DNA from 3 places in the Clostridium tanneri genome. Region 1 is predicted to be linked to each of the others. Evidence: a T-box and tRNA genes for the amino acid it is inferred to sense, from the RefSeq annotation. Region 1 holds a T-box; the other regions hold tRNA genes.

What was found. A T-box is a leader RNA that pairs with one kind of tRNA and senses whether it is charged. The one in region 1 lies ahead of leuS (leucine--tRNA ligase), so its partner is inferred to be a tRNA-Leu.
Region 2: it has a tRNA-Leu gene. The T-box ahead of leuS (leucine--tRNA ligase) is inferred to sense a tRNA for this amino acid. The anticodon was not compared.
Region 3: it has a tRNA-Leu gene. The T-box ahead of leuS (leucine--tRNA ligase) is inferred to sense a tRNA for this amino acid. The anticodon was not compared.

The regions. Positions count from the first base shown of each region.
Region 1 covers NZ_JARUJP010000005.1:90,244-101,304, forward strand. Annotated here, with positions in the region: gene P8V03_RS05935 (DUF2225 domain-containing protein) at 1-415, opposite strand, end outside; gene yjbM (GTP diphosphokinase) at 577-1,365, shown strand; gene leuS (leucine--tRNA ligase) at 1,412-3,850, opposite strand; T-box leader at 4,007-4,223, opposite strand; gene P8V03_RS05950 (DNA polymerase IV) at 4,437-5,480, shown strand; gene P8V03_RS05955 (hypothetical protein) at 5,653-5,886, shown strand; gene P8V03_RS05960 (hypothetical protein) at 6,184-6,585, shown strand; gene P8V03_RS05965 (ABC transporter permease) at 6,709-7,803, shown strand; gene P8V03_RS05970 (ABC transporter permease) at 7,806-9,038, shown strand; gene P8V03_RS05975 (ABC transporter ATP-binding protein) at 9,041-9,715, shown strand; gene P8V03_RS05980 (hypothetical protein) at 10,205-10,729, opposite strand; gene P8V03_RS05985 (J domain-containing protein) at 10,747-11,061, opposite strand, start outside.
Region 2 covers NZ_JARUJP010000001.1:386,959-398,019, reverse strand. Annotated here, with positions in the region: gene aspS (aspartate--tRNA ligase) at 1-475, shown strand, start outside; RNA gene ssrS (6S RNA) at 566-745, shown strand; gene P8V03_RS01920 (DMT family transporter) at 783-1,745, shown strand; partial or broken gene P8V03_RS01915 (SoxR reducing system RseC family protein) at 1,860-2,192, opposite strand; gene P8V03_RS01910 (DUF6483 family protein) at 2,352-3,011, opposite strand; gene P8V03_RS01905 (putative NPN-dependent ornithine cyclodeaminase) at 3,177-4,265, opposite strand; gene P8V03_RS01900 (CPC_1213 family protein) at 4,600-4,737, shown strand; gene P8V03_RS01895 (hypothetical protein) at 4,813-4,947, shown strand; gene P8V03_RS01890 (hypothetical protein) at 5,073-5,231, shown strand; gene P8V03_RS01885 (hypothetical protein) at 5,247-5,390, shown strand; gene P8V03_RS01880 (hypothetical protein) at 5,432-5,566, shown strand; gene P8V03_RS01875 (hypothetical protein) at 5,813-6,022, shown strand; gene P8V03_RS01870 (YndM family protein) at 6,056-6,409, opposite strand; gene P8V03_RS01865 (hypothetical protein) at 6,582-7,058, opposite strand; gene P8V03_RS01860 (H-type small acid-soluble spore protein) at 7,273-7,449, shown strand; tRNA gene P8V03_RS01855 (tRNA-Leu) at 7,649-7,735, opposite strand; gene P8V03_RS01850 (hypothetical protein) at 7,873-8,145, shown strand; gene P8V03_RS01845 (iron-sulfur cluster assembly scaffold protein) at 8,751-9,443, shown strand; gene P8V03_RS01840 (GGGtGRT protein) at 9,465-10,466, shown strand; gene P8V03_RS01835 (hypothetical protein) at 10,686-10,814, shown strand; gene glsA (glutaminase A) at 11,030-11,061, shown strand, end outside.
Region 3 covers NZ_JARUJP010000001.1:374,424-385,484, reverse strand. Annotated here, with positions in the region: gene polA (DNA polymerase I) at 1-2,311, shown strand, start outside; gene coaE (dephospho-CoA kinase) at 2,411-3,034, shown strand; gene P8V03_RS01815 (lytic transglycosylase domain-containing protein) at 3,057-3,605, shown strand; tRNA gene P8V03_RS01810 (tRNA-Leu) at 3,673-3,757, shown strand; gene P8V03_RS01805 (hypothetical protein) at 3,852-4,109, opposite strand; gene P8V03_RS01800 (amidohydrolase) at 4,375-5,544, shown strand; gene P8V03_RS01795 (hypothetical protein) at 5,891-6,292, opposite strand; gene fdhF (formate dehydrogenase subunit alpha) at 6,792-8,930, shown strand; gene P8V03_RS01785 (molybdopterin molybdotransferase MoeA) at 9,064-10,275, shown strand; gene mobB (molybdopterin-guanine dinucleotide biosynthesis protein B) at 10,253-10,780, shown strand; gene fdhD (formate dehydrogenase accessory sulfurtransferase FdhD) at 10,782-11,061, shown strand, end outside.

The sequences.
Region 1 (11,061 bases):
TATCATATACCTCTGGGTAAGTTTTGCCAGCCCATCTTGAGGTGATTTTTTCTTTAATAGCTTCACACTGATAATTTCTAATCTTGCTAAAGTCATTCTTCATTGCAGAATAACCACAACTGCTGCATACCCAAACGTCATAAAAATAAGGATTGATAAGAGCATATTTTATGAAAAAATCAGAATCCTGTTTTTCAATTCTATAAGCTGATGTTTTTACAGATCTAGCTTTAAAAGAGCTTTCACATACAGGACAAGTAACTTGTCTATCATATAAAAGTGATTTTATCTTATCATCTCCACTTTTTTCTTCTAATTGAGGGGTTTTATCTTCTTCTTCTTTTTTATATAGGTTTACACTACTTACGTCATCAAAGCCCAAGTTTTCAAGTCCGGAAAATATATTATTTGACATATAAATATCACCTACAATGCTTATATTTTATTATATATTTTATTATATCAAAATATTATGGGAAATAATATTATTTATTTACATATATAATCTGATACAATAAAGTAGTATAATAATAGATGGCAAACTATTAAGATTATACTATATAGAGGTGATCTGACATGGCTATAGGAGAATGGAAAACTTTTTTAATACCGTATGAGCAAGCTGTTGAGGAATTAAAAGTTAAGATTAGAAGTATAAGAAAAGAATACAGAAGAAAAAATGAATATTCACCTATTGAATTTGTGACAGGAAGAGTAAAGGAATTATCCAGCATACTAGAGAAGGCAAACAAGTTTAATATACCTTTAGACAGAATTGGTTACGAAATGGAGGACATAGCTGGATTAAGAGTTATGTGTCAGTTTGTTGATGATGTCGAGAAGGTTGTAGATATAATCAGAAGCAGAAAAGACATGCAAATAATTTATGAGAAAGATTATGTAACAAACGTAAAAGAAAGTGGTTATAGAAGCTACCATATAATAATTAAGTATCCTGTAAATATGGCAGATGGTCAGAAGGAGATATTAGCTGAATTTCAAATAAGAACATTAGCTATGAATTTTTGGGCTACTATAGAACACTCCTTAAACTACAAGTATAAACATAAAATTCCTGATAACATTAAGGCGAAGCTTAAGTCAGCTGGAGATGCAGCCTTTCAATTAGATCAACAGATGTTGGAGATAAAGGACGAAATAAAGGATGCTCAAAAGCTATTTGAGGTGAAATCAAGTTTGGTTTCAGATATAATGAATAATGTACTTACCTTATCTTCAATGGGAAAACATGCTGAATCCACAAGGTATCAGTCTCAACTAAACAAACTGATTGAAGAAGGAGAAGCATATGAATTAGCTAGTTTATTGAAGTCTACAGAAAAGACCTTAGAAATTTATAGATAAAAATAGTGATTTTATAAAATAAAAATGGGGGAAAAATCCCCCGTTTTTATTTTGCCACTATATTTACAAGACGACCTTTAACAACTATAACTTTTTTAATTTCTTTACCCTCTAAGAAGATTTTCATTTCCTCATTATTTATAGCCGCTTCCTTTATTTCATCTTCAGATAAACCTGTAGCTACATTCATCTTAGCCTTTATCTTTCCGTTAACCTGAATTGCTATTTCAATCTCATCTTTTACAAGTGCCTTAGGGTCAAAAACAGGCCATTTTTCATTAAATACTGAATAGCTCATACCAAGAAGTTCCCACTGCTCTTCAGCAAAGTGAGGTGCAAAAGGAGCAATAAGCTTTATAAGATCAATTATCACTTCTTTTAAGAATGATGGATTTTTAACTTCTTCTGTTAAATATTTTGAAAGAGTATTAGTATATTCCATCAGTCTTGCTATTGATGTATTGAACTGGAACTTATTAGCATCTTCGGATATAGATTTTATTGCAAAATGTCTCATGTAATTTAACTCTTTTTCAGCTTTATCTAGAGTAGTTTTGTCATTCTTAGGATTGTTTATTTCTTCTCTACAGGATTCTAAAATTCTTTCCACTCTATCTACGAATCTTCCCATAGATTTTATACCGTCATCACTCCATGCTCCACCTTCAGTGTAGTCAAAGCCGAACATTAAATACATTCTAAATACATCTGAACCAAATTCCTTAATATAATCATCTGGTGATATGGTGTTTCCCTTAGATTTGCTCATTTTTTGTCCATCTGGTCCTAGTATAAGCCCTTGATGTCTTAAAGCTAAGAATGGCTCACCAAAGTTTATATATCCCATATCTCTTAAAGCTTTTGTTATAAATCTAGCATATAAAAGATGCATACAAGCATGCTCTGGTCCTCCAACATACATATCTACTGGAAGAACCTTGTTTATTTTTTCTGTATCAAAAGCTTTTTCGGAGTTTTTATTATCAGCATATCTCAAATAGTACCATGAAGAACACACAAAGGTATCTAAAGTATCTGCTTCTCTTTTAGCAGCTCCTCCACATGTAGGACATGTAGTATTTATAAACTCCTCTGACTTAGAAAGTGGTGATTTACCGTCTGGTGAAAATTCTACACCATATGGAAGCTCAACAGGAAGTTGATTTTCAGGAACCGGCACTGTTCCGCACTTCTCACAATGAATCATAGGTATAGGTGTACCCCAGTATCTTTGTCTTGAAACTAACCAGTCTCTTAATCTGTAGTTAACTTTTCCAGCACCAAGACCTATAGACTCAAGCTTTTTAATAACAGCTTTTTTGCCTTCTTCGCCAACTAACCCATTAAACTCTTCGCTGTTAACCATCTTTCCATACTCAGTATAAGGAAGGGAATCTCCACCTTCAATAACCCTTTCTATTGGAAGGTTATACTTCTTTGCAAAAGCAAAGTCTCTTTCATCATGAGCAGGAACTGCCATAACTGCTCCAGTACCATAAGTGTTTAATACATAGTCTGCCACCCAAACAGGAACCTTTCTTCCATTTATCGGATTTATAGCATAGGAGCCAGTGAATACTCCTGTTTTCTCTCTAGTAATTGACTGTCTTTCAATATCAGACTGCTTTTTAGCCTGGTCTTTATATTCTTCAACTTGAGCTTTATACTCAGCAGTTGTCAGACTATCTACTAAATTATTTTCTGGTGCTAAAACTGCATAAGTAACTCCAAAAAGTGTATCAACTCTTGTAGTAAACACATCAAATTGTAAGTCAGAATTTTCTACTTTAAAGGTTACTTGAGCACCTATTGATTTTCCAATCCAGTGTCTTTGCATTGCTTTAGTTTTTTCAGGCCAATCAAGGTTATCTAATTCCTCTAATAGTTCATCAGCATAATCTGTAATCTTTAAGAACCACTGAGTTAAGTCTTTTTTAGTAACTTCAGTAGAGCATCTTTCACAGGCACCATCAACAACCTGTTCGTTAGCAAGAACTGTATTACAGCTAGGGCACCAATTTACAGGAGCTTTCTTTCTGTAAGCTAAGCCTTTCTTATAAAGCTCTAAGAAAAGCCATTGGTTCCACTTATAATATTCAGGAAGACAAGTTATTACTTCATTTTCCCAGTTAAACATAGCTCCCATAGCTCTTAACTGTTTTTCCATAGTATCAATATTTTTCATAGTAGAATCCTTAGGATGGATTCCTGTTTTTATGGCAAAGTTTTCAGCAGGAAGACCAAAGGCATCAAAGCCCATAGGTTGGAACACATTATGTCCCTGCATTCTCTTCATTCTAGCCCATGAGTCTACTGGACCATAGTTAAACCAGTGACCAGCGTGAAGCTTGCTTCCGGAAGGATAGGAGAACATTTCAAGTGTATATAATTTATTTTCTAAGTTTGTATCATCAAATTTATATAACTCAGTTTCCTCCCATTTTTTTTGCCACTTTTCATCTACATTAGTTCCGTAGTTACCCATAAAATCGCTCCTTTTCTATAGTTTAGTTACATAATAACTATTTTAACATTATCTACATAAAATAAACCTGCTTTTATTTCATGACACCTTACTTAATTTAGTAGGTCAGGCCTATTTAATTAATAAAAGAATAAAAAAAGCCTTTCATCTCATAATTCAAGAGACGAAAAGCTTATACTCCGCGGTACCACTCTTATTAAACTTAGTACATTACTATACTTAGTTTCACTCAAAAATATAACGGTTTCTACCGTACCTGCTTTTCTGCAAGTAAGCTCCAAGGCGAGTTCATATACTATCAACGCTGTTTTTCACCATCCAACAGCTCTCTTATGAAGATGAGAATATTACTATTCCTTTTCAAAGCCTCATATTTAGTTTATAAAGATTTTATAGCAATAGTAAGTTTTTGTCAAGGATAATTTGTTGTTAATTATAAGCAGTGCAAATTAGTTTAACAAACTATTTAGTTTTAATCATTACTTTATTTTATTATATATATATCATAACTGTGACATAATGTTGACAAGGTTATGTGGTAAAATATAATTACAAGCTTGATATAAAACATATGGAGGAGTATTAGGTGAATAAAGTGATAATGCATGTAGATATGGATGCTTTTTTTGCATCTGTTGAAATAGTGGATAATAAGAATTTAAGAGGAAAGCCTGTAATAATTGGAGGTAATTCTAACAGAGGAGTGGTTGCAACTTGTTCCTATGAAGCTAGGGCTTATGGGGTAAGAAGTGCTATGCCTATATACATGGCCAAGGAAAAGTGTCCTAATGCCATTATTCTTCCTGTTAGATATGGAAGATATAAAGAAATATCTAATAAAATATTTAATATTTTTTATGAAATAACTCCTTATGTAGAGCCTTTGAGTATAGATGAAGCCTATTTAGATATAACTGATATAAATAAGAGACCACTAGATATGGCGAATTTTGTTAAAAATAGAGTGAGAAAAGAAACGGGGCTTACTATTTCTGCAGGATTATCTTATAATAAATTCCTAGCAAAACTAGCCTCTGATTGGAATAAGCCTAATGGGCTAAAAATAATTGGAAAGGATGAGGTGCCAAAAATTCTCTTTCCCCTTTCTATAGATAAAGTCCACGGATTAGGAAAAAAATCTGCTAAGAAGCTTAATAACATTGGTGTTTATACTATAGAAGAGTTATATAAGCTGCCTCAAGATTTATTAGTAGAGTTCTTCGGAAAGTTTGGAATAGATATTTATGATAGAATTAGAGGAATAGATAAGAGAGAAGTTCAGATATTAAGGGAAAGAAAATCCATTGGTAGGGAAACTACATTAAGCAATGATACCAATGATAAAGAAGAACTAAAATTATATATAAAAGCCTTTGCAGGGTCTATTGCGGATACATTGGAAAATAAAAATGTAAAGGGTAAGAATATTACTATAAAAACAAAAACCTCATCTTTTGTTAACCATACTAAGAGTAAAACCCTGTCCTATTATATATCTAATGAAGAGGACATATACAGGGAAGCTTGTAGTATTTTAGAAGAATTAGAGTTTGAAGAAAAGATAAGATTAATAGGAATATCTATTTCAGCCTTTAAGGAAGATAAGGTTGAACAGTTATCGTTTTTCTAACAAATAAAAAGAACCCTTTGATTTTTTATATAGAGCATATAATATTAGATACTTAACATTTGGAGAATTTAAAATGATAGACGAAAGAAAACAAACTCAAAATCAAATTTAAGTTGTGATGCTAGAAAATTTAGTTCCTAAATATCATATTTTAAGAGATATAGATAAGTATATGGATTTTTCTTTTATTAGAAATATAACTAAAGACTTTTTCTACTTGGACCATAGAACTGGAGATTCTAAATACAATATAATAACTGATGTTTATGTTAGATTGGATGCTGGATACTTTACTAATCCTATTTGCAAAGGAGTCGTAGATAGAAAGTTATGCCTGTTAAAGGCAGCAATTCAAAACATGAAAAAGATAGCAAGGGTGATAGCACCCCTATTTTTGAAAATATAGGGGTTTGTAATCAATCTGATATGAATACTACGTATTTATATATTTTTCATTTATTAATACCTAAATAGCTACAAATAATTGGATTTTATCGGAAAATATATAAAATCGAAAATGTCAATATAGATGGCATGAAAGGGAAAAAACGAACATGAAAAGAAATATACATTAAAATATTCTTTTTATGTCAGAATTTTTTCCTTTCGTGCCATTTGTATTAAATATATTTTTTTAGAATGTAAAATTAAGATAAGGCTTGTATAAGACTATTAAAACATAGTTAGAAGAGGGGGAAAAATCATGAAGTTAAAATTAAAGACATTAGGATTAGCGTCTATATTAACTATTTTAACAGTTGCACCTGTTTTAACAAGTACAACTGTATTTGCAGATGGAGGAAGTGGACATAGAGCTTTTCCATATGGATCTTATACTAGTAAACGTAATGTAAATTGCTCATACACTGGTGGAGGATATGGACCAGCACATACAGTATCCCTTATTGTAACTCATAATACAAGTGCAAATCAAACATATGCATTAGCTGCTTGTGGATGCACTGGTAGATATGTTCAAGCTCGTGCAGAGTTGAATGGGGAGATGACAGATCCGGTAATAGCAAAAGATTATGCACAAACGCTTAGCGTAGCTCAGCCTGGTCAGTTAACAGCGTATGAAATGCACAGAGTTGAGGCAAATTAGTTTCTTAGGCTATTCATTTAAATCTTTTATATAGAATTTTAGTAATTATGTATAAAATTCAATTTGTATCTTTAGTAAGCAGAAGTTATTAAAATAACTTAAAAGTTATAATTGGAGGGAATAATGGCAATATTAAGAAAAATTAAAAAAATGTTTAGAAAAACTCGATTTCTAATTTTATGCATAAGTTCCATATTAATTTTTGCCTCATTAATTGTTAGCTATGTTGAGATTATATATCAAAATAGACTTGAGGTAGATAACTTTAAAACTAATAATCATGTTTCCTTTGTTTTTGATGAAACTGCAAACTATAAAGATTTATTGGAAGCTATTAAAAAATTAGAATTGGAAAAAGATATTATTATTAGTCATCAGGGTGGTAAGGCATTCCAAACGGGGGTTTACCCTGTTGGTATTTACTTTAATGGTAAGTATAGAAATGGTTATAACTTATTAAAAGGGCGTTTTTTTAACACGGATGATTTTAAAAATGATAAAAAAATAGCTATAGTTGGTAAAAGTGCTTTAAGTAATACAAAAGTTGAAAATGGCATTAGATATATTTATTGTGGTGAAGATAAATTTGAGATTATAGGGGTTATAGGGAAGAATAATACTGTTACAAGATATGATAATTTTGTTTTATATAATCTAAATTGTGCTTTTAATGAGAAAGACAGAGAATATTTAAATACTCATTGGACTATAGACAGTATAGTAAAAGACAAAAACACTTTGAAAAATATTATTTCTAAGATTACTAAGAATAAAAATATCATTGGACTTGAACCTGAAAATGTTGAACCAAATCCTTTAAAAGCAGCTATATCAAATTCTAGATTTTTAATATTTAATTTTTTATTAGTAATAGGCTGTATTTTGGTAAGTTTGATAACGGCTGTGATTTATTGGATAAGTGAAATTGCATTAGAAATTGCAATTAGAAAAATATATGGTGCTAGCAATAAACATATTATGATAGATATAGGTAAACGGTATACTTTGGTGTCTATTTTTTGTTTGTGTATTGCATTAATTTTACAAAGAATTTTATTAACCTCAAATATAATAAAAATACCGCATAACAATTTAAGTATAATTACTGTAGTATTTACTTTACTATTTGTTTTATTAATAGGTATAATAGTTATTTCTGCAGCTATGTTTAAAATAAGCAAAATTAATTTAAGTGAGTTAATTAAGGGAGAATTATAATTATGAAATTTAAACATGCTTTTCGTGCAATTTCAAGAAAAGGTTTTTTTTCACTATTATTGATAATACAATTGGTTTTTTGTTTTTACTCAATTTATGAAAATTTAAATTTGAATCAAAAAATTAGTTTAGAAACTAAAAAAATAGAGAAATACTTTAAAAATAAAAAAGTTTATACTTTAAAAGCTCCTAATCTTTTTGGAAGAGATGTGGATATGTCAAAGTTAAATGAAGCATTTAATAAATTATATTCTAATTCAAATTACGAATTTTTAAAAATAGACATAGGAAGTATTTCAATTAAAAGTTTCAAAGATTTTGAGCAATTTAAAGCATATGATTTTCAAGTTGAAAAAGAATATTTTTTAGCTAAAAATATTACTTTAGACAAAAATTATTTTAAGAATTATCCTGTTAAGGTTAAATACGGAAGATTATTTAATGATGAAGAGTATAAGGTTAATTATAAACGTGACAGAACAATTCCTATTTTAGTTGGCTCAAATTATAGCAAGTATTTTAAGGTAGGTGATGAAATTCCTATTGACCCATCTATTGGAAAAGGTAAAGGGCAAATAATAGGTATACTTGAAGAAAACCAATATTCACCTGGAAATGTTATTCAACCTAATTTAAAATATTTAAATTTAAATAATTATATTATAACTACTGAGTTAGTTTTTGAAGAGGATTATTACAAAAACTTATTTGCATTTAATGGAAATTATATTATGTTTGATAATTCTATAGAAGAATATGAAATACAAAATTATCTGAATGATATAAAAGAAACTTTTAATAGTATACCTCACTTAAATGTAGGTACAAGAGATTTAACAAAATACATAGAAGCAGAGTCATCTTTGTTTAAGGCGCAAAGAGAAATAACCTTTACTACAGCCATTAGTATTATAATCTTTGTATGTGTAACCTTAATTATAACATTATTAAATTCAATAAATAAAAGAAAGAAAGAATTTGGTATACATATTATGTGTGGTGGAAAATTGTTAGATATTGCTGCAATTACATACTTACAAATATTAATTATATTTGTAAACTCATATTTGATAAGTGTAGCATTTATATATTTTCAATACAAAGCAGACATTAATTTTCATATTTTAAGTATGGAGTTTATAATAATGTTATTTATTTCTATAGCAACTGCTGTATTACCAGTAATAAAAATATTCAATCTAAATCTTAGTGAATTAATAAAAGGAGATGAGTAGTTATGCCATTAATAGAATTAAATAGTGTCCATAAAATATATGGATCAAATTTAAATAAAGTGACAGCTTTACATAATTTAAATTTAAAAATTAATAAGGGAGAATTGCTAGCCATAGTTGGTCCTTCTGGTTCGGGTAAATCTACTCTTCTTAATATAATTGGTACTTTAGATACTGTTACCAAAGGTGAATATTTACTAAATGGTAAAAATATTAATAATCTAAATAAATTACAATTAGCTCAAATAAGAAATAAAACTTTTGGATTTGTTGTTCAGCATTTTGCACTTATAAGCGATTATACAGTATTTGAAAATGTAGAAATACCATTAGAATATGCTAAAGTTAAATTAAAAGATAGAAAATCAAAAATAGAAAATTTATTAGTAAAATTAGAAATGCAAAATAAGGTTAACTGTAATATTAAAGAGTTATCTGGCGGACAATGCCAAAGAGTAGCTATTGCAAGGGCTTTAGCCAATAATCCTGAAATAATATTAGCAGATGAACCAACTGGTGCATTAGATCAAGAAACTGGAAAAGCTGTTTTAAATATTTTTAAAGATTTAAATAAACAAGGGAAAACTATAATTATTGTTACTCACGATTATAAAATTGCGGAACAATGTAATAGAATTATTAAAATGGAAGACGGAAACATTATCCAGGAAATTTAAATGTAAAAACGATTCCACTTAAAGTAATAGATTCTAAATGGTGTAATAACGCAGCTGATCTACGGACAGTAAAAAAGCTTCTCACAGAACTGTACGTGAAAGTCTCCTTTCATACGGTTCTTGTTAAGCGTGTAAATAATTTTGTGTAAACTGAATAAAAAGCACTCTTTCTTAGCAAGAATTTGGATATATATTAGACCAAATATTTACAAGAAGGAGTGTTTTTTTATATCCAAAATTTCTAAAGAAACTTTAAGAAGTTATGTAAGCGTAAAAAATTAAGTACGTAGATAGTATATCACGTCAAGCCTCTTATGCTAGTGAGTTTGAAAAGGCTTAAAATTTTTCAAAATCGAGCTAGCATTAGAGGATGTTATTGAAGTGAGGGCCAACAGAGCAGTACATATCTGCCCACCACACAGGTCGCCAAGTCTATCTTCTAAGACCTTTTGTGACGCAATAAAATGGAAGTTTCAATTAAACAAAACATTAAAGCTTATTGTCGTTCTTAATAAAATACCTATTAGAATAACCTATAAATACAGTCAAAATGTAGTCAAATATTATAAATACTATTTGAGCTCCAATTATAAGAACATACATTGGAATATATACATTCAATAAGTTTGGAAAAAACAACTTATATGCTAGAAATAATAATCCTAAGGTTATATTAAAAAATGCTAACTTTAACATAATCTCGATATGAATCTTCCTCAATTTCTCAACATAGAATTTAATTATTCCATACAATCCAAAGAATACTATATAAGCGACTACTGTATTTCTAATGCCGCAGACAACTAGAGAAAGTAATGAAGTAGCAAAATAAATAACTACTGCATTTTTTATGTTAGTTGTTATAACGGATAAGGGAATAATACAGGAGGCTACAACAAGTAGGTAGGCCTTATTTACTGGGACTATGGTGCTTAAGTAAATTAAAATAACACCTATGGCAGTAAAAAGACCGCCCTTAGCTATATATCCAGTTTTCTTTCTTCTAGAATTCATCAAGTTACACAACCCTTCTAGCAGCAATCAATAAAGTCTCCTCCACCGCATTCACAGCAGCAGTCAAGGCAGTATAGAGTGGCACAAATATCACATAAACCTCTATCCTTGCCTCTGTTATTGTAGTAGGGCTCTCTATAAGAACTATTCATATTATTTAATCTATTAAATTCATCTCTGTACTTAAAGTTATTAGGAGATAACCTGCAGGCTAAGTTTAGGTAATTATAAGCCTCGTTATGCCATCCTTTTCTTAAACTTAATAAACCCATTAAGTAATTCCACTCAGCATCCCTAGTAGTAACCTTTCTAAGTTCATCTTCTGCCCTGCC
Region 2 (11,061 bases), on a different contig from region 1:
GATAACAGAATTCCCGCTTGTTTCATATAATGAAGAAGAAAAGAGATTCCAAGCAGAGCACCATCCATTTACAATGCCTATGGATGAAGATATTCAGTATTTAGAAAGTGATCCAGGAAGAGTTAGAGCAAAAGCTTATGACATAGTATTAAATGGTGAAGAGCTTGGAGGAGGAAGTATTAGAATACATGATACAAAACTTCAAGAAAGAATGTTTAAGGTGTTAGGCTTTACTCAAGAAAGAGCTTGGGAAAGTTTTGGTTTCTTACTAGAAGCATTCAAATTTGGACCACCACCACACGGCGGACTTGCTTATGGTTTTGATAGAATCGTTATGTTCCTTGCAGGAACAGATAACATAAAGGATGTTGTTGCATTCCCTAAGAATCAGAATGCTTTCTGTCCTTTAACAGAAGCTCCAAGTGTTGTAGAAGAAGCACAATTGAAGGAACTTGGTATATCTTTAAACAAATAACCTATGGCAAAATTGCAAATAATTCTGAAAATATTATATTAAATTTCTAAAAAATGTAGTATAATACAATTAAAGAAATATAAAAAATAAATATTCCTACCATGCACGTGGAGTGGGTTCATATTGACCCAACAGTTTTTGAAAGGAAATCGGACTCTTTTTGTGGAATGATGCTGGAACTTAGTTTTCTGGAACAAGAATCAAAAAGGAGATTTCCACCTGCGAGAGCGGGTTCAAGAATAACTCATAATACGGCATGGTGGGGTTTTATTTTGCCATTTTTATTTAAATTAAGGGGGAGCCAATTATGAGAAAGGGGTATGTTTATATTATTTTATCTGCGGTTATGTTTAGCACTATGGAGATAGCCGGTAAATTAATAGCAATGGAGATTAATCCTTTTCAGCTGAACTTTTTAAGATTTTTTATTGGGGCATCTATATTGCTTCCGCTAGCAATAAAGGATTTAAGGAAAAGGGAAATTTCATTCAATAGAGGGGATATTGGTTATTTTCTTTTTACAGGTCTTTTATGCGTAGTAATAAGTATGTCATTTTTCCAACTTGCCATAGTACATACTAAAGCTTCAATAGTAGCTATAGTATTTAGTGTCAATCCAGTATTTACAATTCCATTTGCATATTTTCTATTAAAAGAGCAGCTTAATAAAACTACGATTCTATCCTTGTTTATAAGCTTAGTAGGTATAGCTTGCATTCTAAATCCTTTCAAAATAAATAGCGATGTTAAAGGGATAGTATTGGCTGTTCTCGCAGCAGTAACTTTCTCACTATATAGTGTAATTGGTAAAATGCGTTCAGAGAGATATGGGAGTATAGTTATGAACTGTTTTACGTTCTTTGCAGGAGAATTTATAATGCTTATAGTAATTCTTTTATCTAATATATCAGCGGTGGTACAAGTAAATAAGAAATTAGGTCTATCTGTGTTATCCAATATTCCAATTATACAAGGGATAGAAATGGGAAACATCTTTGTAATAATTTATCTTGGAGTAGTAGTAACAGGATTAGGATATCTATTCTATTTCTTTGCCATGGATGAGACTTCTGCAACTACAGCATCTATAGTATTTTTCATAAAACCAGCACTAGCGCCTATACTTTCTTTAATTATACTGCAGGAAAGCATACCTTTTAACACAATGCTTGGAATATTGTCTATCCTAACAGGTTCCTTTATAACCTTTAGGGGAAAGAAGGGCAAAGCTGAAAGAAAAATAAAAGAGATTAGTAATATCCACATTTAAGGTGATAAGCTAAAGAATTTAATAAAATTTCCTGCACAATGAATAATAAAAAAGAAGATAGAGTTTTAGCTCCACCTTCTTTTTTGTTATTGTAAGTTTAATAATAAATATAACCTATTTTATAACCTTAACCATCTTTAAATCGTAGTTACTATCCTTAGAAGCCTTTTTATCTACTTTACCTAGGATTGTGTAAGATATAACTAAAAGAACCATACCTACTGCAAAGGATAAAAGTTCGTAATTACTAAATCCAAGTCTTTTAAAATAATAGTTTCCAAATAGTATACCTACTAGCAGCATAACTAGAGGGAAGCCATAAGCCCATAGAGTCATCTTCATAAAGGATTTTGTTTCAAGAGCAACTTGTACCTCATCACCAATAGATGCATTTAATGTATTTTTTACATCTACTAGAGAACTAGATTGAGCACATCCACCGCCACAACTGGCGCAGTTATCTCCTCATCCACTTTTTCTTTTAAAGGATATCAAGGCACAATCATTTTTTAAAGCAACTACATATCCTACTTCAACCATACTAATCAACTCCTATATAATTTACTATTTATCCGATTCAAGGTTCACTTCATAACAGAAAATAAATTATAACCTTTTCTTTAATATAGACAGAGACTCTTCTACTTCCTCTCTTGATAAATTTCCTTCTTCTAAAGTGTTATCATCTTTATTAAGTAATAATTCGTAAAGAGAAATACCTTTTTCTATGGTCTCATTACTAAAATCATTTTCCTGTAAAATTTCATAAAGAGTATCTTCAGCCTTGTCATATTTATTAGTTTTAACATAATAATCAATTATTCTATTCTGAACAGAAGAAGGTAATCGGTATTCAGACAGTTCTTCAATCATAATCTCTATATCTTCAAAATGATGCTGCAGGTCGCAATTTTCATTGTCTCCTTCATAAGCATGTAAAAATAAGTTCAAAGATTTTAATTCTATATAGAAAGCATCATCTAAGTTTCCCTGTAATTCTAATATAGATGCTTCTTCCTCTAGCAGTTTAGCCATCATAATACATTTATCTGTATTTATAGTTCCATCAGTTTTTATCATATCTAAAAGGTTATCATCAGATAAGGAATTAAAAAATTTCATTCCTAACCTAAATATTTCTTTTAGTGTATTATCGATTACAATGAGGGCTTCCTCATTCTTACCTGACATTTTATATTCCATTATTTTATTAAGAGCTTCATTAAATTTAGACATTAATTCTGATGTTAAGTTACGTTTTAGCATTAGTGATACCTCCAAAAGTTTAAACTGAAAACTTTTTATATAACGTCAACTATATTATATAATATTTAAGGAACAATTTGTACAACTAAAATTTTGCAAATTTATATAAGTACTCAAGTATAAAGGAGAATTGAGTTCATAAAAACAACAATTCTCCACTAGTACTTATACTAAGTTATTTTTTATATTTACTAAGAAATCCTGTACATTTGTAACAATAGAAGTTACTTCAAGACTTCCTCTGTCTCTAAGTTTATTTACACCAAATTCAGAAATATCTACTGTATATATGTATACAGGTCTAATTTTATCTTCTTCCACTTTATACATAGGAGTCATATTACCTGTTGCTATGGTATGAAGTTGAGTTGCTAAACATATTACTGTTGTAGCTTTTTTACTATGAGTTCTCATTGCATCTTGAGCATCATAGACATTTGCAATAACAGGAGGAAGAGGTCCGTCATCTCTAATGGAACCAGCTAATACTAAAGGAACATTGTTCTTAATACATGAATAAACTACTCCCTCTGTGATGTTTTCCTGTTCTATAAATTTTTCTAGAGAACCTGCACGCCTAGCTCTATTTATAACATCTATGTGATTATAGTGACCATTAAAAACAGAGTGTTGAGTATAAATATCCTGACCTAGTGCTGTTTTTAATATGGAACCTTCTAAGTCATGAGTTGCCAGTGCATTTCCAGCAAAAATTGTATCTACATATCCAGCATTTATAAGGGCAGACATAGCATTTTTAGAATCATGATCAAAGACAACAGCAGGGCCTAGAACCCACAATATATATCCATTTTCTCTTTCGTATTTAAGCAATTCATAAAGACTATCATAATCCTTTGAATAAGAGCTTTCACGAGTTCTGCCAGTTCTAAAAACAAAGGACTGCTCTTCCTCAGATTCTGTATATGTAAAACCACTTACATGAACATAGATGCCATCCTCTGCATTTTCACTTCTTCCTAATACTACGTTGTCACCTATGTTCAGATTTCTAAATTCTTTTATATCTAAACTTTTATCATCCTTAACTACAACAACACAATCCATACGGCTTTCAGATGCTAAAATCCACTTTTCATCTATTTTAAAGTATTCAGGATATATAGAAGTAGCGTGATATTTATCAGGAGCAACACCTTTAATTGTTACTTTTTCAGTGATTATGTTAGGAGCTGAAATGAAAGGCTCCTTTGTAAAGTCTGGGGCTTTGTATTCTGGTAATTTAAAACTCATAAAAATACCTCCATTTAATTGTGAAAATATAAGTTATTTTTTGAATAGTAAGTACATTATATCAAAGGTTATAATTTAGTGGCAATAGCAACAATATTTATCATTAATTTTAAAATAAAACTTTAGTTAGATTTATAGAAGTTCTGTTTAAAATGTTAATTTAACTTCTACAAATCATAGTATGGAACTTTTATAGATTTAATATTTGTAACAATACAAAAGATTAAAATAAAAAATTATTTTTATCATAAATTTTAATGGTTTATCAGCCTATTTTTGTTTAACATAAAAACTTACTACCGGGAAAAGCTAGTACTAGAAAGGAGAGATGACAATGACTAATAAGATGAAGTATACACAAAATAACAAAAAATCTGATGGCAGATTTAGAAAAAGGCATATAGATCATACTCCTCAAGATGAAAGTTCAAGAGCTAAGTTTGGGACTTATTCCGAAAAACATTTAGATTAGTTAATATTGTGAGCTACTATATAGATTTTATTCAGTTATAGGTTAAAAATAATATTAAAGTAAAGGAGAATGTCTATGGAAAATGAAAATAAACAACCTAAAACATGGTCTCGCAGTCCAAACAGTGCTAAATATCACTCAAGAAGTGCAAGCTTTAAGGCAAAGCAAAAAAATAATAAAAATTCAAAGGAAAACTGGACTGTAGAGTAAAATAAAAGCGAAAAGTTCTATTTATTTAATAAAGCGTGGTTAGCAAAAACTTATTACTTATATAAAAAACCAGATAAAGTCTTTAGTGGATGAAGTCTAAATATGAGAATAAGGGGTGTTAACGAATGGGAAGATGGTTAAATAAAGGTCATCATGAACAGGCTATGGAAATAGCTAAGGATTTATTAGATAAAGGAATTGGTTCAGCAGAAATAAAAAAGAGAGCTGGTCTTAATGAGCATGATATTGAAAAGGCAAGAAAAAAGATGGAAGGTAAAATGTAAGAGGAGGGGTATATAGTGAGTTTTGATAGAGAAAAAGCAACTAAAAAAGCTAAAGAAATGCTTTTAGATGGTGAAACTTTAGATGAAATTAAGGATAATACCAGGTTAAGACAAAAAGATGTTAGAAGAATACAAAAAGAAATTACAAAACATTTTTAATTAGTGTCTAATCACAAAAAAATGGAAGAGGGGTTTAAAGTATGAAAGGAAAAAATAAGTTTACAAATAAACAAACTGCAGCTATGGGTCTTGAAAGAGAAGATAATGGACAAAATCTCTATGAACAAGAAAGAAAGGCAAAACAAAGAAAGCATGATAATGTGAAGCCAGTTTAATTTGGAAAGCCTCAAGATTGATCTTGAGGTTTTCTATTAAAAAGCTTTTATCCGGTGACTACCCGCTCTAATACTCCCTCGCACGGTGTGAAAGTGACTCACACAAAATCAAAGATTTTGGTTCGCTACTTTTCTCCAAGAGGGAGCAAAGAGCGGCTACGTCCCTGGATTCGTTCGACTAAGAATCAGATGGGGTTGAAACCCCACCTGATTCAAGTCTTAACTTCATAGAAAGGGGATAAGTTTATGGTGCAAAGACATATAGTGGGTAGGGAAATTAGTAAAGAAGATCTTAGAGAGCTACAAGAAACCATTTATGCTAATAGGCATCCAGATAGAAGAAGAACTATGGAAAATCCGGCTACTATGCAAACAGGATACAACAGTGACGGAACTATAAAGGAAGAGAAGATTCAGCCTCATATGTACGAGTTAAATGGAATAAAAGATAAGTAAAGTATAAAAAAATTTCGGAGTAGTAAAAATAAACTACTCCGATTTTTGGGTTTTATTAGTCTTCACTAAGTATACATGGTCTAAATATTCTACAATTGCCACAATGGTTGATACTATTGCAGAACCTATTAAAGTAACTATAGCACCAGAGAAAATAAATTGAGTAAGATACACTACAACAAAGGCTGCAAGAAAATCTGCTATAGTACTTATTATAACAGTACCTGGTTTAAGTAGTGCTAATTCCATTAGATGGCCAACTACTGCAAGAATAATACCTACAAGCACTGGTTGATAGGTATAAGCATAATGTACATCTCTGAAGATATAATCTGAAATTAATAGTATTAATGGGCAAGTTATTATTTTCATTAATAATCCAGTCATAGCTAAATTTCTCCTTTCTTCTTAATACTAGGATTACCAGCTATTACAGTGTTATTCATTTTAGTAATAACTTTTAAGTTTTTTTACCTTATTTTATGTTAAGTAAAAATAAAGCACGTCAGCATAAGCTAACGTGCAAGTATTTTAGAGAAAATAATAAGTTATTAGATTGTTATTCATATTCTAATGTTAAGTAAATTATCCTTCTTACCATTCTTACTGCAACTGGATAAGGAACTCCATACATAACTAATCTTCTGATTAGCATAGGATTATTTTTTTCTATTTTTCTTAGAATGCTATTTACATCATCAGGGCTTCTAAATTGATTTTCATCATATTCTATTTCTGCTGGAGAATCTTCCACCTCATCTCTATTATCTTCTATATTCTCTTCTATATTTTCTGCAGCTTCATCTTGGATATTTTCCTCTGTGGTATCTCTCAAATCCTCATCCACACCACTGTCTAAGTTATTATCAACACTATCATCTAGGTTATCATCAAAAGGTATATTTTCCTGAAGCTCCATATCCTCTGAACGCATCATATTATAGGCATCATTAGGTATGCCATACATAGGATGCATAAATGGACAGCAAGGCATTACTCCACGGAAAGGCATATTATACATCATATCATTGTACATTTAATCATTTACCTCCATAAATTTAACTCGTACCATAATAATATATGTATTAATAATAAAAATTGTGAAGGTAAAATTCATTGTAAATCTCGTCTATGAAAAGTGTATTAGTACATAGAAAATAGACTTACCTGATTCAAGTTTGACTTCATAAATCTTTAGAGAATATACAAGAAGGTTTTTACTAAAAATACTAATGAGGAGGTGTTCTATAGTGAAACTACACAAAGCAGGGGAAATATATAATTCACGGGGTGTAATAAATGTAACTTACAAAGATAGGCCAGTATGGATTGAAAGCATTTCAGAGCAAAGTGAAGTTGCTCATGTTAAGGATTTGGAAACAAATGAACTGAAGATAGTTCCTATTTTAGAGTTAAAGGAAGAATAGATATTTCTGTAAAAAATAAGTACATCCCTGACTTAGAGATGTACTTATTTTTTAATTATGAAATTATTAAAGGAAATTTTAGTTATAGAAACTTTAACAACTAATAGTATAACCAGATTAAAAGAATTTATACTAGTGAATGAATTAATATCTTTAGAAAAATAAAAAAAACTTGGATACACTCCAAGTTTTTTTTATTTGGTGCCGAAGGCGGGAATCGAACCCGCACGGTATCGCTACCACCGGATTTTGAGTCCGGCGCGTCTGCCAGTTCCACCACTTCGGCAAATTACAAAGTTATCTTATCATAAAAAAACAATACAGTCAAGGTTTTAGAGAAAATTTCACCCTAATATAGAAGAGAAATAACTAGAATAAATTTTTTCCTTAAGGAATATAAAGAAATATGGGGGTGGTAAATTCATGGATGTATTTAACGAAATAAGAAGTGAAGAACTCAGAAAAAGAGCTATTGATGAGTTAATTGAGGCACAAAATAAAATAATAAATGATTGTCAAGAGAGATATAATTACTATAGAATACAATTGGAGAAGATAAACATACTTGAAAGTTTAACAAATAATGTAATAAGTAATAAAGAAGAAAAGAATAGATTTAATAAAGAAATAAATAGTGCACTAAATGAGGCTAAGGAAGCTATTGAGCTAAGAGATAGATTAGAAAGCCTTTCCTAAATAGGAGCTCCCTAAAGAGCTCTTTTTTGTTATATTTACTATTAGTAAAATCTAATTAAAAGATTATTATCTTTAACTTTTACATAATAGAACTTAGTACACTATTATAGATATAATATCAGCCGGCACCTCTAAAGCTATAAATTTAGCATTTTCTATATAGAGAATAGAGATTAAAAATTAGATTAGAAAAAAGTACAGGGGAAAATAATATTAGGATTTGTAGATTTATATGCCTAATAAATAGTATAATTGGTAATGGCTATATAATATTATCATAAGCAATCTATTCATAATCAAGCAAGAAAATGTCTTTTATATTACTCTACAAAATATAAAAAATTCAAAACCAATAAATATCATTAAACAAAAGTTATTATATGTCAAAATTTTATGTCTATGGTTTTTGTTTCAAATTATTCTTAAAATCTATTGTTATAAAAGACTAAATTTGCTAAAATGTAATTGTTTATTAATTAGTCACTTTGTGTCCCGCTGGGTACAAAAATGATCCAATGAAAATAAATGCTAATTCTTAGAGTGCAAAAAACAATTTTTATGCTCTAATCTAAATTATATTTACCAAACAGGAAGGAGAATAAAAGATGATTTATTCAACAGAAGTAGACAGAATGTGTTGTGTAACTAAAGGACCAAACCATGGTTCAGCACCAATTCCACAAGAAGGAAAATGGGTACAAGCTAAAGAAATAAAAGATATTTCAGGTCTAACACATGGAGTTGGTTGGTGTGCTCCACAACAGGGTGCTTGCAAACTTACTTTAAATGTTAAAGATGGTATCATAGAAGAAGCATTAGTTGAAACAATAGGATGTTCTGGAATGACTCACTCTGCAGCTATGGCTTCAGAAATACTACCAGGAAAAACTATACTTGAAGCATTAAACACAGACTTAGTTTGTGATGCTATAAATACAGCAATGAGAGAATTATTCTTACAAATTGTTTATGGAAGAAGTCAAACTGCTTTCTCAGAAGGTGGACTACCTATCGGAGCAGGTCTTGAAGACTTAGGAAAAGGATTAAGAAGCCAAGTTGGTACTATGTACGGAACAAAGGCTAAAGGAACAAGATATTTAGAGATGGCAGAAGGCTATGTTACAAAGGTAGCTTTAGATGCTGACAACGAAGTAATAGGATATAAATTCGTTCACCTTGGAAAAATGATGGAGTTTATAGGAAAAGGTATGGACGCTAACGAAGCTATGGAAAAAGCTACTGGACAATATGGTAGATTCGATGAAGCTGTAAAAGTTATCGATCCAAGACATGAATAATATATAAGGAGGACGCAGAAAATGGCATTATTTGAAAGTTATGAAAGAAGAATTAATCAAATCACACCAGTGCTTGAAAAGTACGGTATGAAGACTTTAGAAGAAGCTAAAGCTCTTTGTGATGAAAAGGGAATAGATGTTTATAATATAGTTAAATCAACACAACCAATATGTTTTGAAAATGCTTGTTGGGCATATATTTTAGGTGCTGCAATAGCTATAAAGAAGGGTTGTATAAAAGCTGCAGAAGCTGCAGAAGCTCTAGGAGAAGGCTTACAAGCTTTCTGTATACCAGGATCTGTTGCTGATGACAGAAAAGTTGGTTTAGGACACGGAAACTTAGCTGCTATGCTTTTAAGGGAAGAAACTAAATGTTTTGCATTCTTAGCAGGACACGAATCCTTTGCAGCAGCTGAAGGAGCTATAAAAATAGCTGAAAAAGCTAACAGAGTTAGAAAAGAACCATTAAGAGTTATATTAAACGGTCTTGGAAAAGATGCTGCTTACATAATCTCAAGAATAAATGGATTTACATATGTTCAAACTAAGTTTGACTACTATACTGGAAAGTTAGAAATAGTTAAAGAAAAAGCTTACTCAAATGGACCAAGAGCTAAGGTTAAATGCTATGGTTCAGATGATGTTAGAGAAGGTGTTGCTATAATGCATCACGAGGGCGTTGACGTATCAATAACTGGTAACTCAACTAACCCAACTAGATTCCAGCACCCAGTTGCAGGAACTTATAAAAAAGAATGTGTAGAAATGGGTAAGAAATACTTCTCAGTTGCATCCGGTGGTGGTACTGGAAGAACTCTTCACCCAGATAACATGGCAGCAGGTCCAGCTTCTTATGGTATGACAGATACTATGGGAAGAATGCATTCAGATGCACAATTCGCAGGATCATCCTCTGTTCCAGCACACGTTGAAATGATGGGACTTATAGGAATGGGTAACAATCCAATGGTTGGGGCTTCTGTTGCAGTAGCAGTTGCTATAGAAGAATCAGCGACTAAATAATAAAATAATTATTAACATATATTCAGCAAAATCCTATATAGCTTATATAGGATTTTGTTATTTTTTAAATATTAAAAATATTTGAAAAATTATGATTTTGTAGTGACATTTCTTTATAAACATATTATAATAATTATTAATATAGATTTTCCGTTTTTTGAAGAGTTTTAATTAAATGCTTTTATTTTTATATAAAATAAATATAAAGGAGTGATTTGTGTGCAAGAAAAGACAAAAAACATCAATAACAACCAAGATAAATTAGAAAAACCTAAAAAAGAAAAAGGGGATAAAAGAGAAAGTTGTAAGTTTCTTTTTGACATGATAGGAAGAGTATTTTCTAAGTAAGATTTTATTATCACCTATATAGGACAGCAGATTTAATCTGCTGTTTTTTCTGAAGAAAATTTATAAAAAGGATTACAAAGTCACCAAAAGGATATATAATATTATATGAATGAATTAAATCTTTAATGTTAAACATTTGGGAGAATTAGTTTAAATTTGCGACAATTATTGTTGCAAGTGGCATATTATATTAATTAAAGGTGGATGGTGAACATATGAAAAGATTATTAGAAGGTCTAGTAGAAAA
Region 3 (11,061 bases), on a different contig from region 1:
TGATTTGATAGGTACTATTTCAATCTTTGCAGAAAAGAAGGATATAGAGGTTTATATAGTTACTGGAGACAGAGATGCCCTTCAACTAGCTTCAGATAGCATAAAGGTTATTATAACTAAAAAGGGTATTACAGAAAAAGAGCTTTACGATAAAGATAGAATGATTGGAGAATTAGGAGTAACTCCAACTCAATTTATTGATGTTAAAGGACTTATGGGAGATGCATCTGATAACATACCGGGAGTTCCTGGTATAGGGGAAAAAACTGCGTATAAGTTAATAAGGGAATATGGAAGTATAGAAAATGTCCTTCAGAATATAGATAATATAAGTGGCAAAAAAATTAAAGAAAATTTAATGCAGTATAGTGAACAGGCAGTTTTTAGTAAGAAGCTAGCCACTATTGTGACTGATGCACCTATAGAAATAGACTTAGATTCAATAAAATCAAAAGAGAATTATGACGCTAAAGGGGTAAAAGAATTATTTATTAAGCTTCAATTTAAATCTCTCTTAGATAAAATTCCTGGTGCAGAAGGTACTGATGAAGGTGAAGCTGAAGACAATACAGAAGATATAAAGATAAGTTACGATATAATTGAAAGTATAGAAAAGTTTAGAGAATTAACAGACCACTTATGTGAAAGTAAGGAACTATTATATTTGACCTTTAAAATAGCTGAAGCAAATGTATATTCAAAAAGTTATATAGAGCAAATATTTATAAATATAAAGGAAAAGAATTACGTAGTAGAACTAAAGACACTATATGATGAAAATAGAGATGAAGTTATAGCTCTGTTAAAGAGAATATTTGAAAATCACAGTGTTGAAAAGGTAAGTCATGATGTAAAGGTACCTCATACTATACTGCATAAAATGGGGGTAGACTTTGTAGGGATGAAATTTGACACCAAGATAGCTGCTTATCTAATAGATTCTTCAAGAGGAAAATATGAGTTAAGTGATATTATAGAGCATTACTTAAAGGTAAATATTCAAGAAGATGATAAAGATAGTCAGGCTAGAGCAACTTCTCTTTTATATAAATTATACACAACCTTAGAGTCTCATATAAGAGAAGCTGAAATGGAAGAACTTTTATATAAAATGGAACAGCCTTTAACTGATGTTTTATCATCTATGGAATACGAGGGCTTTAAAGTAGATAAGGAAAAGTTAGATGAGCTTGGAAAGAAATTTAAATCTGAAATAAGCTCTATTCAGAAGGAAATTTATGATTTAGCAGAGGAAGAATTTAATATAAACTCTCCTAAGCAACTTGGAAAGATATTATTTGAAAAATTAGATTTACCTGTAATTAAAAAGACTAAAACTGGATATTCCACTAATGCAGAGGTACTGGAGGAACTATCAGATAAACATCCTATAATAGAAAAGATTACCTACTATAGACAACTCACTAAATTGTATTCAACTTATATTGAGGGTTTAAAAGCTGTAATAGATGAGGACGGCAAAATTCATTCTAGCTTTAATCAAACTGTAACAACTACTGGAAGACTTTCAAGTACAGAACCTAATCTGCAAAATATTCCTATTAAATATGAAATGGGAAGAGAAATAAGAAAGGTTTTTGTACCAAATAATGAAGATAGTATTATAATTTCAGCAGACTATTCTCAGATAGAGCTCAGAGTACTTGCACATATTTCTGGAGATGAGAATTTAATAGATGCCTTTTTAAATCATAGTGATATACATACAAAAACTGCATCTGAAGTTTTTAGAGTTCCTATGGAGGAGGTTACATCTTTACAAAGAAGTAATGCAAAGGCAGTAAACTTTGGTATAGTATACGGCATAGGAGATTTTAGCTTAGGAAAAGATCTAAAGATTTCAAGAAAAGAAGCAAAAAACTATATAGACACATATTTCGAAAGATATCCAGGTGTAAAAAAATACATGGATGATATAATAAAACATGCAAAGGAAAATGAGTATGTTACGACAATAATGAATAGAAGAAGATTTATACCAGAGATAAATTCTTCAAATAAGATGGTAAAATCCTTTGGAGAAAGACTGGCTATGAATGCTCCTATTCAAGGTAGTGCAGCAGATATTATAAAATTAGCTATGGTTAACGTATATAATGAGCTTGAGAAAAGAAATTTTAAAAGCAAGGTTATACTTCAGGTTCATGATGAATTAATTCTTAATGCCTACAGGGATGAAATAGATGAAGTTAAGTCTATAGTTAAAGAGGAAATGGAGAAAGTCCTTCAGCTAAAGGTACCCCTTGAAATAGATATGAATATAGGAGAGAATTGGTACGAAGCAAAATAAGTAACCTGAAGGTATTGGGATAAGTAACAATACCTTCAGATTAACCATAAATCTATTAATTGAAATAAGCTTAAGATTATTTATATCTGAGGTGATAAGGTGTTAAGAATTGGTCTAACAGGTGGAATAGGAAGTGGGAAAAGTACGGTTTCTAGTATATTAAGAGAAAAAGGCTTCAATATTATAGATGCAGATGTAATTGCTAGAGAGGTATTGCTGTTATATCCTATAATATTAGAAAAAGTAAAAGAATGTTTTGGAGAAAAGTTCTTTGATGAAAGCGGGCAGCTAAAAAGAAAAGAATTTGGTAATTTTATCTTTGCAGAGGAAGAGAGAAGAAAACACTACGAAGATATAATATTACCTTATATTAAAAAAGAAATTTTTCATAGAATTAAAAGATTCGAAGAAGAGAAAAATGAAATTTGTGTTCTTGATGCTCCTACTCTAATTGAAAATGGGCTACATAAAGAAATGAATATAAACATACTTGTTTGGGTGGATATAGACACTCAAATAGAAAGAATAAAAAAAAGAGATGATTTGTTAGACACTGAAATAATTGATAGAATAAACTCACAGATGACTTTGGAAGAAAAGAGAGAGTTTGTAGACTATATAATTGATAATTCTCATACAATAGAAAGAACAAAAAAGGAACTAGAAAATACGCTAAAGGAAATAGGCAGAAAATATAGGGGGGTGGAGTGCCTTAGAACCTAAAGGTCTAAAGGCATAATTTAGATTGAAATTTATAAAACGTGCATTTGTGCTTATATTGATAGTTATACTACTGATGAATGGAAAAAATATTGGGAAACACTTTTTTCCCCTTAAGTATTCAGAGCATATATTTGAATACTCACAACAATATGATTTAGATCCATACTTAGTTGCAGCAGTAATAAAAACTGAGAGTAACTTTGAAGAGAAAGCTAAGTCTAACAAAAATGCATATGGACTTATGCAGATCACAGGAGACACAGCGGAGTGGGCAGCTGAAAAAATGGATATAGCTTATCCTGGTGACAGTATGCTTTATGATCCAGAGTTTAATATAAGAATGGGTTGTTGGTATTTAGATGATCTTAGAAGAGAATTTAACGGAAATATGGAACTAGTGCTAGCAGCTTATAACGGAGGAAGAGGAAATGTGCAGAAGTGGCTCAACAATGAGGAAAATTCTGCAGATGGTAAAAATCTTCACTACATACCATTTAAAGAAACGGACAAGTATGTAAAAAAGGTTAAAGTAAATTATAGTGTTTATAAATATCTATATGGTAAGGAATAAACAGGCAGTATGCTTTAATTATAAAGTTGACAATTGATAAAAATGTAGTATAATATAACCATAAAGTGCAGATGTGGTGGAACGGCAGACACGCTATCTTGAGGGGGTAGTGTCCACAGGGCGTATGGGTTCAAATCCCATCATCTGCACCAAGTAATAAAATTATGAAATATTTGTTAAGACTTATTTTGAATTTAAATTATGCAATAAAGAGAGGTAAAATTACCTCTCTTATTTATTTGCTTATTAAGTATCAAAGGCCTTTATAATAACATAATCAGCACCGTCATCTAAAGCATAATCTATAGCTTCACTTCTGCTGACACCGTTTATAACTATGTTATCCTCTGTAGTATTTATCTCTGTAAGACTCTTTACAATTTTAGCATCATTTTCTCCAGATTTCTTCATATCATGTATTTGATCAAAGGTATTCTGGCTTATCTGTTTAACTGCACAAGAGTTTTCATCTTGCATTAATATTACCGAATATTTTTTTGCCATATCTGAAAACCTCCATTAGTAATTCTTTTATATATTCTAGTGTGCCACCTTTAGTCTTTTTTATAACTAGATTTATATGTAAGTGCAGTCTTAATTAAAGTGAATCAAATTTCCATACTAGGCTATGAGAATATGTAGAATAAAATACTAATATTAGGTTATCCTAAAGGTGGATTTTGTTTTATGGATGATATTTAATGAGATATGGTTTTGATTATAGTTTCTATAAAAATTAATTAAGTATGCATAATATGAGGTGGAGTATATGAAGTCAATATTACTTAAAAATTGTTTATTAATAGAAGATAGCAAAGGAACTACAATAAAGAAGGATATATTAGTTAAGGATGGAAAAATAACTGACATAGATAACGTTATTAACTATGAAGCTGAAGATATAGAAGTTTTTGATATTAAAGAAAATTATGTTTTACCAGGATTTGTAGATTGTCATACCCATATAGGAATTATAGAAGAAGCTACAGGAAAACTAGGAATTGATAATAACGAGACGTCAAATCCTATAACACCACACTTGAGGGCATTAGATGGCATAAACCCCTTAGACATTGCATTTAGAGATGCAATAGTATCAGGAGTTACTACAGTTATGAGTGGACCAGGAAGCAACAATCCGGTAGGAGGTCAAAACATAGTTTTAAAGACCCATGGTAATATAATAGATAGAATGGTTATAAAAAATCCTTCTGGTCTTAAAATTGCCTTCGGTGAAGATCCTATGAGTACCTATGGACAAAAGGATAAATGTCCTGTTACAAGAATGGGAGTTGCATCACTAATAAGGGAATTATTTATGAGGACTGAAGATTATATTCAGCGCAAAGAAGCAGGTAAGATAACAGAAAGAGATGCTAAATTAGAGGCAGTAGTTCCTCTGTTAAGAGGAGAAATGATCTTAAGAGCCCATGCCCACAGAGCAGATGATATAGTTACAGCTATAAGAATAGCAGATGAATTTAATATTAAAAAATTAGTTATAGAACATGGCACAGAAGCACACTTAGTTAAGGAATATTTAAAAGAAAAGAATGTACCAATAGCCTTTGGACCAATGCTTACTCCTAGAATAAAAATGGAGCTGAGAAAAAGAAACTATGGTTCTGCAGTAGATTTAGTAGAGTCTGGTGTAAAGATAGCTTTGATGACGGATCATCCTTACAATTCCATAGATCAGTTAAGAGCTGTTGCTGCACTAGCTGTATCAGAGGGGTTAAAAAGATTAGATGCTATAAAGTGTATAACTATAAGTGCGGCAGAGTTGCTAGAATGTGGTGATAGGCTGGGAAAAATAGAGAAGGGATATGATGCAGATATAATAGTGTTAAATGGTGATCCGTTAGATGTAGTTAATACGAAAGTAATAATGACTATTATAAATGGGGAAGTTGTCCATAGGAGAGAAACTCATTCTTAAAACATCGGGATGCTTCAGTTTTAGAATTAAAGCTACAGTAATAGATAACATACATAGATGACTAACCATACACAAATATTCCAATAGTATACTTAAATAAATACTGACGACATTTTTAGGACAAAAAAATTGTTTTTTCTTTTATTAATTTTCTTATAATTATCAATAAATTTAATAACTATGTGAAATAAATAATTATAAAGTATACTATATCTAGTAAAATGTTAAAAGGAAAAGACATTACTAAATATAATATACTTTATTTAAAATATATTTAGTAATGCCTTAATGAAGGAGATGTTAATGCTACTAAACCTAATGGTTCAGTAGCTATTAAAAATATCAGTTATCTTTTACTTTGTCTTGATTTTTCATTTAATTTTCTAGTTTCTTCTAGTGCTGGGTCACTAAAGTTGTTCATACCAGAACTTATACTACTAGTCATTCCCATATTGGAAGCTCCCATACCAGAAGAGTTTTGTCTAGATTGTGCATTAAGTTGTCTTGCTTCTTCAAGTGCAGGGTCGCTTGAACTATTCATACTAGAACTTATGCTGCTAGTCATTCCCATGTTGGAAGCTCCCATACCGGAGGAGTTTTGTCTAGATTCTGCATTAAGCTGTCTTGCTTCCTGAACATCTGAGTCACTTGAGCTGCTGCTTATGCTGTTAGTCATTCCAGCACCTGAGGATTTTTGTCTAGATTGTTGATTAAGTTGTTTTGTTTCTTCTAAATAGTTTTTATCCATAGATTTTACTCCCTCCAAAATATTAATTTAGTATTTATTTTAAAACCATTAATATAATTCCCTCCTTACATAATACTATTCAATTATAAAGGTACCAAATTAAGGTACAAAGGGGTGGAGTTTTGTTAAAGTAATAACATAAATTACTAAGAAAATATTATAAAAGGTCACAATATTCAAAAAAAGGTTTTCGATTTTAATTTAACTATATTAAAGGAAAGCTAAAATATCCATGTCTTTCAATGGCATTTTAGAATTTAACCTTTATTTTGGCCGATTAGGGCTGTAGCATCTTTTAACAAAGTTAGCTTGACTTTAATTTCAGAATATTTTAAAATGTAATTATATTACACAGTTTGTTATAAGAAGGAATTGCTTACAAATAATAGAACAAAATATGATTAGTAATATGTAGTTAATTAAAATAGTCATAATGAACAACTAATGAACTTATATATATAACATCAGGTATGAGTAGGTCTTAAAGGGAGGGAAAAGAATGGAACAAAAAATACTAACAATATGCCCTTATTGTGGTGCTGGATGTAACCTTAATTTGATTTTAGAAGATGATAAAATAGTAAGAGCAGAACCAGCTAATGGTAGAACAAATGAAGGAAGTCTCTGTCTTAAAGGGTATTATGGATGGGATTTTTTAAATGATCCCCAAATTTTAACTGCACGCTTAAAAAGCCCAATGATTAGAAGAAATGGTGAATTACAAGAGGTTTCTTGGGATGAAGCTATTAGTTTTACTGCATCTAAGTTAAAGGAAATAAAGGACAAGTATGGTGCTGATGCTATAATGGGAACAGGCTGTGCGCGGGGATCTGGTAATGAAGCTAACTATATAATGCAAAAATTTATGAGGGCAGTAATCGGCACTAATAATGTAGATCACTGTGCTAGGGTTTGACATGCCCCTTCCGTAGCCGGTCTGGCTTACGTATTAGGAAATGGAGCTATGTCAAATGGAATTCATGAAATAGACGATACTGATTTACTATTTATTTTTGGTTATAATGGTGCGGATTCACACCCTATAGTGGCTAAAAGAATAGTTAAAGCAAAGGAAAAGGGAGCAAAGATTATTGTAACTGATCCAAGAATAACAGAGTCTGCTAGAATATCTGATTTGTGGCTTCCAATAAAGAACGGTACTAATATGATACTGGTTAATGCCTTTGCTAATGTTCTAATAAATGAAGGACTTTATAATAAGGAATATGTTGAAAAATATGTTGAAGGTTTTGAAGAGTATAAGGCTTTAGTTGAAAAGTACACTCCAGAATATGCGGAAAAGATGACAAGTGTTCCAGCAGAAGATATAAGAAAAGCTATGAGAATGTATGCTGAAGCAAAGAATGCTATGATACTTTACGGTATGGGAGTGTGTCAATTTGGTCAAGCTGTTGATGTAGTTAAGGGACTAGCCTCCTTAGCATTATTAACTGGAAACTTTGGAAGACCAAGTGTAGGTATAGGACCTGTAAGAGGTCAAAATAATGTTCAAGGGGCTTGTGATATGGGAGCACTACCAAATGTGTATCCTGGATATCAAAGTGTTGAGGATGATGCTATAAGAGAAAAGTTTGAAAAAGCATGGGGAGTAGACCTTTCCAATAAAAAGGGTTATCATTTAACAGAAGTTCCAAAGCTTGTGTTAGAAGAAGATAAGATTAAAGCTTACTACATAATGGGAGAAGATCCGGTTCAAAGTGATCCAAATTCCGCAGAGGTAAGAGAAGCTTTAGATAAAATGGAACTTGTAATTGTTCAAGATATATTTATGAATAAAACAGCACTTCATGCAGATGTAATACTTCCAGCTACATCATGGGGAGAGCATGAAGGAGTATTTAGTTGTGCTGATCGTGGATTCCAAAGATTCAGAAAGGCAATTGAGCCAAAGGGTAATGTAAAACCTGATTGGCAAATAATTTCTGAAATAGCTACAGCTATGGGATATCCAATGAAGTACAATAATACTGAGGAGATATGGGATGAGCTTAGAGGCTTATGTCCAAATTTCTCAGGAGTAACTTACAAGCGTTTAGAAGAACTTGGTGGAATCCAATGGCCTTGTCCTACAGAGGATCATCCTGGAACTTCCTACCTATACAAAGACAATAAATTTAATACGCCAAATGGCAAAGGAAGATTATTTGCAGCAGAGTGGAGACCTCCTATGGAGCTTACTGATGAGGAATACCCACTTAGTTTATCAACGGTCAGAGAAGTAGGACATTATTCTGTAAGAACTATGACTGGAAACTGCCGCGCCCTTCAACAACTTGCTGATGAGCCTGGATATGTTCAAATAAATCCAAAGGACGGAGAAAGATTTGGAATTAGGGATCAGGAATTAATTAGAATAACTTCACGAAGAGGTTCTGTGGTAGCAAGAGCATTAATAACAGATAGGGCTAATGCTGGAGCTGTTTATATGACTTACCAATGGTGGGTAGGTGCATGTAATGAGTTGACTTTAGATAATTTAGATCCTATATCCAAAACACCAGAGTACAAGTACTGTGCAGTAAAGGTGGAGGCTATAGAAGATCAAGAAGCGGCAGAAAGATTTGTTAAAGATGAGTACGACAATATTAGAAAAAAAATGAATGTACAGTTTAAGTAGGTATATATTCGTAGGTTTTTACTAAATATAATAACTAGCATCCGGTGGTAATATTCCATCGGATGCATTAAAAGAAGAAAGTAGTTTCTAATTACAATAATATAATATGACAGCATTTAGGGAGGAATATGAAGTGATAACTGTTGAAGAAGCCTTAAGTACAATAATTGCAGAAACAGAAGTTTTAGGAACGGAAACATTAAATTTAATATCTTCGCTTAATAGGGTTTTAGCAGAAGATATTTATTCGAAGGACAATCTACCTCCTTTCGATAAATCAGCTATGGATGGATATGCAATTAAGAGTAAGGATACCGAGGGATGTTCAACTGAAAAACCAGCAAGGTTAAAGGTAAAAGGAGTCATAAAGGCAGGAGATCTCTATGAAGAAGAATTACATAGTAAAGAAGCAATAAAAATCATGACTGGAGCACCATTACCTAGGGGAGCTGATACAGTTATTCAGGTTGAGAAAGTAAAAGAATTCAGTGATGAGATAACTATAATTGAGCCTATAGGCAGAGAAAAAAACATACTAAAGATGGGTGAAGAAATTAGAAGTGGTGAATTAGCAATACCTTTAGGAAAGAAAATAAGACCAGCAGAAATAGGTTTATTAGCTTCTTTAGGATATAGCAAAATCAAAGTACATAAAATACCTAAAATAATTTTGCTTACTACTGGAGACGAGCTAATAGATATTGAAGAAAAGTTAACACCAGGGAAAATAAGAAATTGCAATGAATATTCTCTTCTAGCCCTTGCCAAAAATCTCGGTGCAGAGGTAAAATCCTATGGAGTAATTAGAGATGATCCGAATTTGATTTTTGAGAAGATTGAAGAGGCCTTTGAAGAAGGAGATATAGTGATAAGTTCTGGTGGTGCTTCTGTTGGAGACTATGATTTTATTCACGATAGTCTAAAAAAATTAAAGGTAGATACTAAGTTTGAAGCAGTGGCTATTAAGCCAGGAAAACCAGTAACCTTTGCAAAGTTCAAAAATAAGTTATATTTTGCCCTTCCAGGCAATCCTTTGTCTGTAATAAATACTTTTGAACAGTTTGTAAGTCCTGCTATCAAGAAAATGATGGGAATTGATGAGGTAAGTGCTGATGAGTTTCCTGTAATTTTAGAAGAGGACTTTAAAGTTAAAAAAGGCAGAGACAACTATGTTTATGTGGATATAAGAAAAAAAAATGGAGCTTATTATGCATATAAGGCTGGCTCACAGGGGTCAAATCAACTTTTAACTATAAGTAAAGCAAATGGAATTATAATTATTGATAAAGATACATCTATAGTGAGAGCAGGAGAGATTTTAAATGGAAGATTTATATTTAAATAAGATACCAGTAATTTCTATATTAGCATCTAAGTCTGGTACTGGAAAAACTACCTTAATTAAAGAAATTATAAAAGACCTTAAAAGTAAAAACCATAAGGTAGGAGTTATTAAACATGATGTACATAAATTTCAAATAGATTATCCTGGTAAAGATACATATCAGTTTACTGAAGCAGGAGCAGATAACGTTGTAATTGCTTCAGGATCTAAATTAGCATTAATACAAAGACTAGAAGTACCAAAAACTGTAGAAGAGCTACTGTGGCTCTTTCCTAATGTGGATATTATTATTTGTGAAGGTTTTAAAGGAAATATTTTTCCTAAGATAGAGGTTCATAGAAAAGAAATAAATGAGGGTTTATTATATAAAAATAGTGATATATCGAATTTTATAGCTGTTGCCAGCAATGAAAAATTAGAACTAGATATTCCTGTCTTAGATTTAAATGATGCAAAGACAGTAACTAAATTCATTGAAGACAACTTTTTGAGGAGGACTCAATAATTTGAATAAGACAATAAAGTATTCTGTAGTTAAGTATGATAGAACTGAAACTGAAACTGTAGAAGAAATTATGATATATGAGTATCCATTGAGTATCATTTTAAGTGATACTCATATCACAACTTTGACATGTACTCCGGAGAACCTTAAGGCTTTAGTAGTTGGATATCTGAGGACTCAGGGAATAATAGATTCCATGGAGGACATAAAGACTTTAGAAATAGATGAGAAAAGTGGAATAGCAAGAGTTAATATAAATTCAAATATGGATAAAAAGCCCT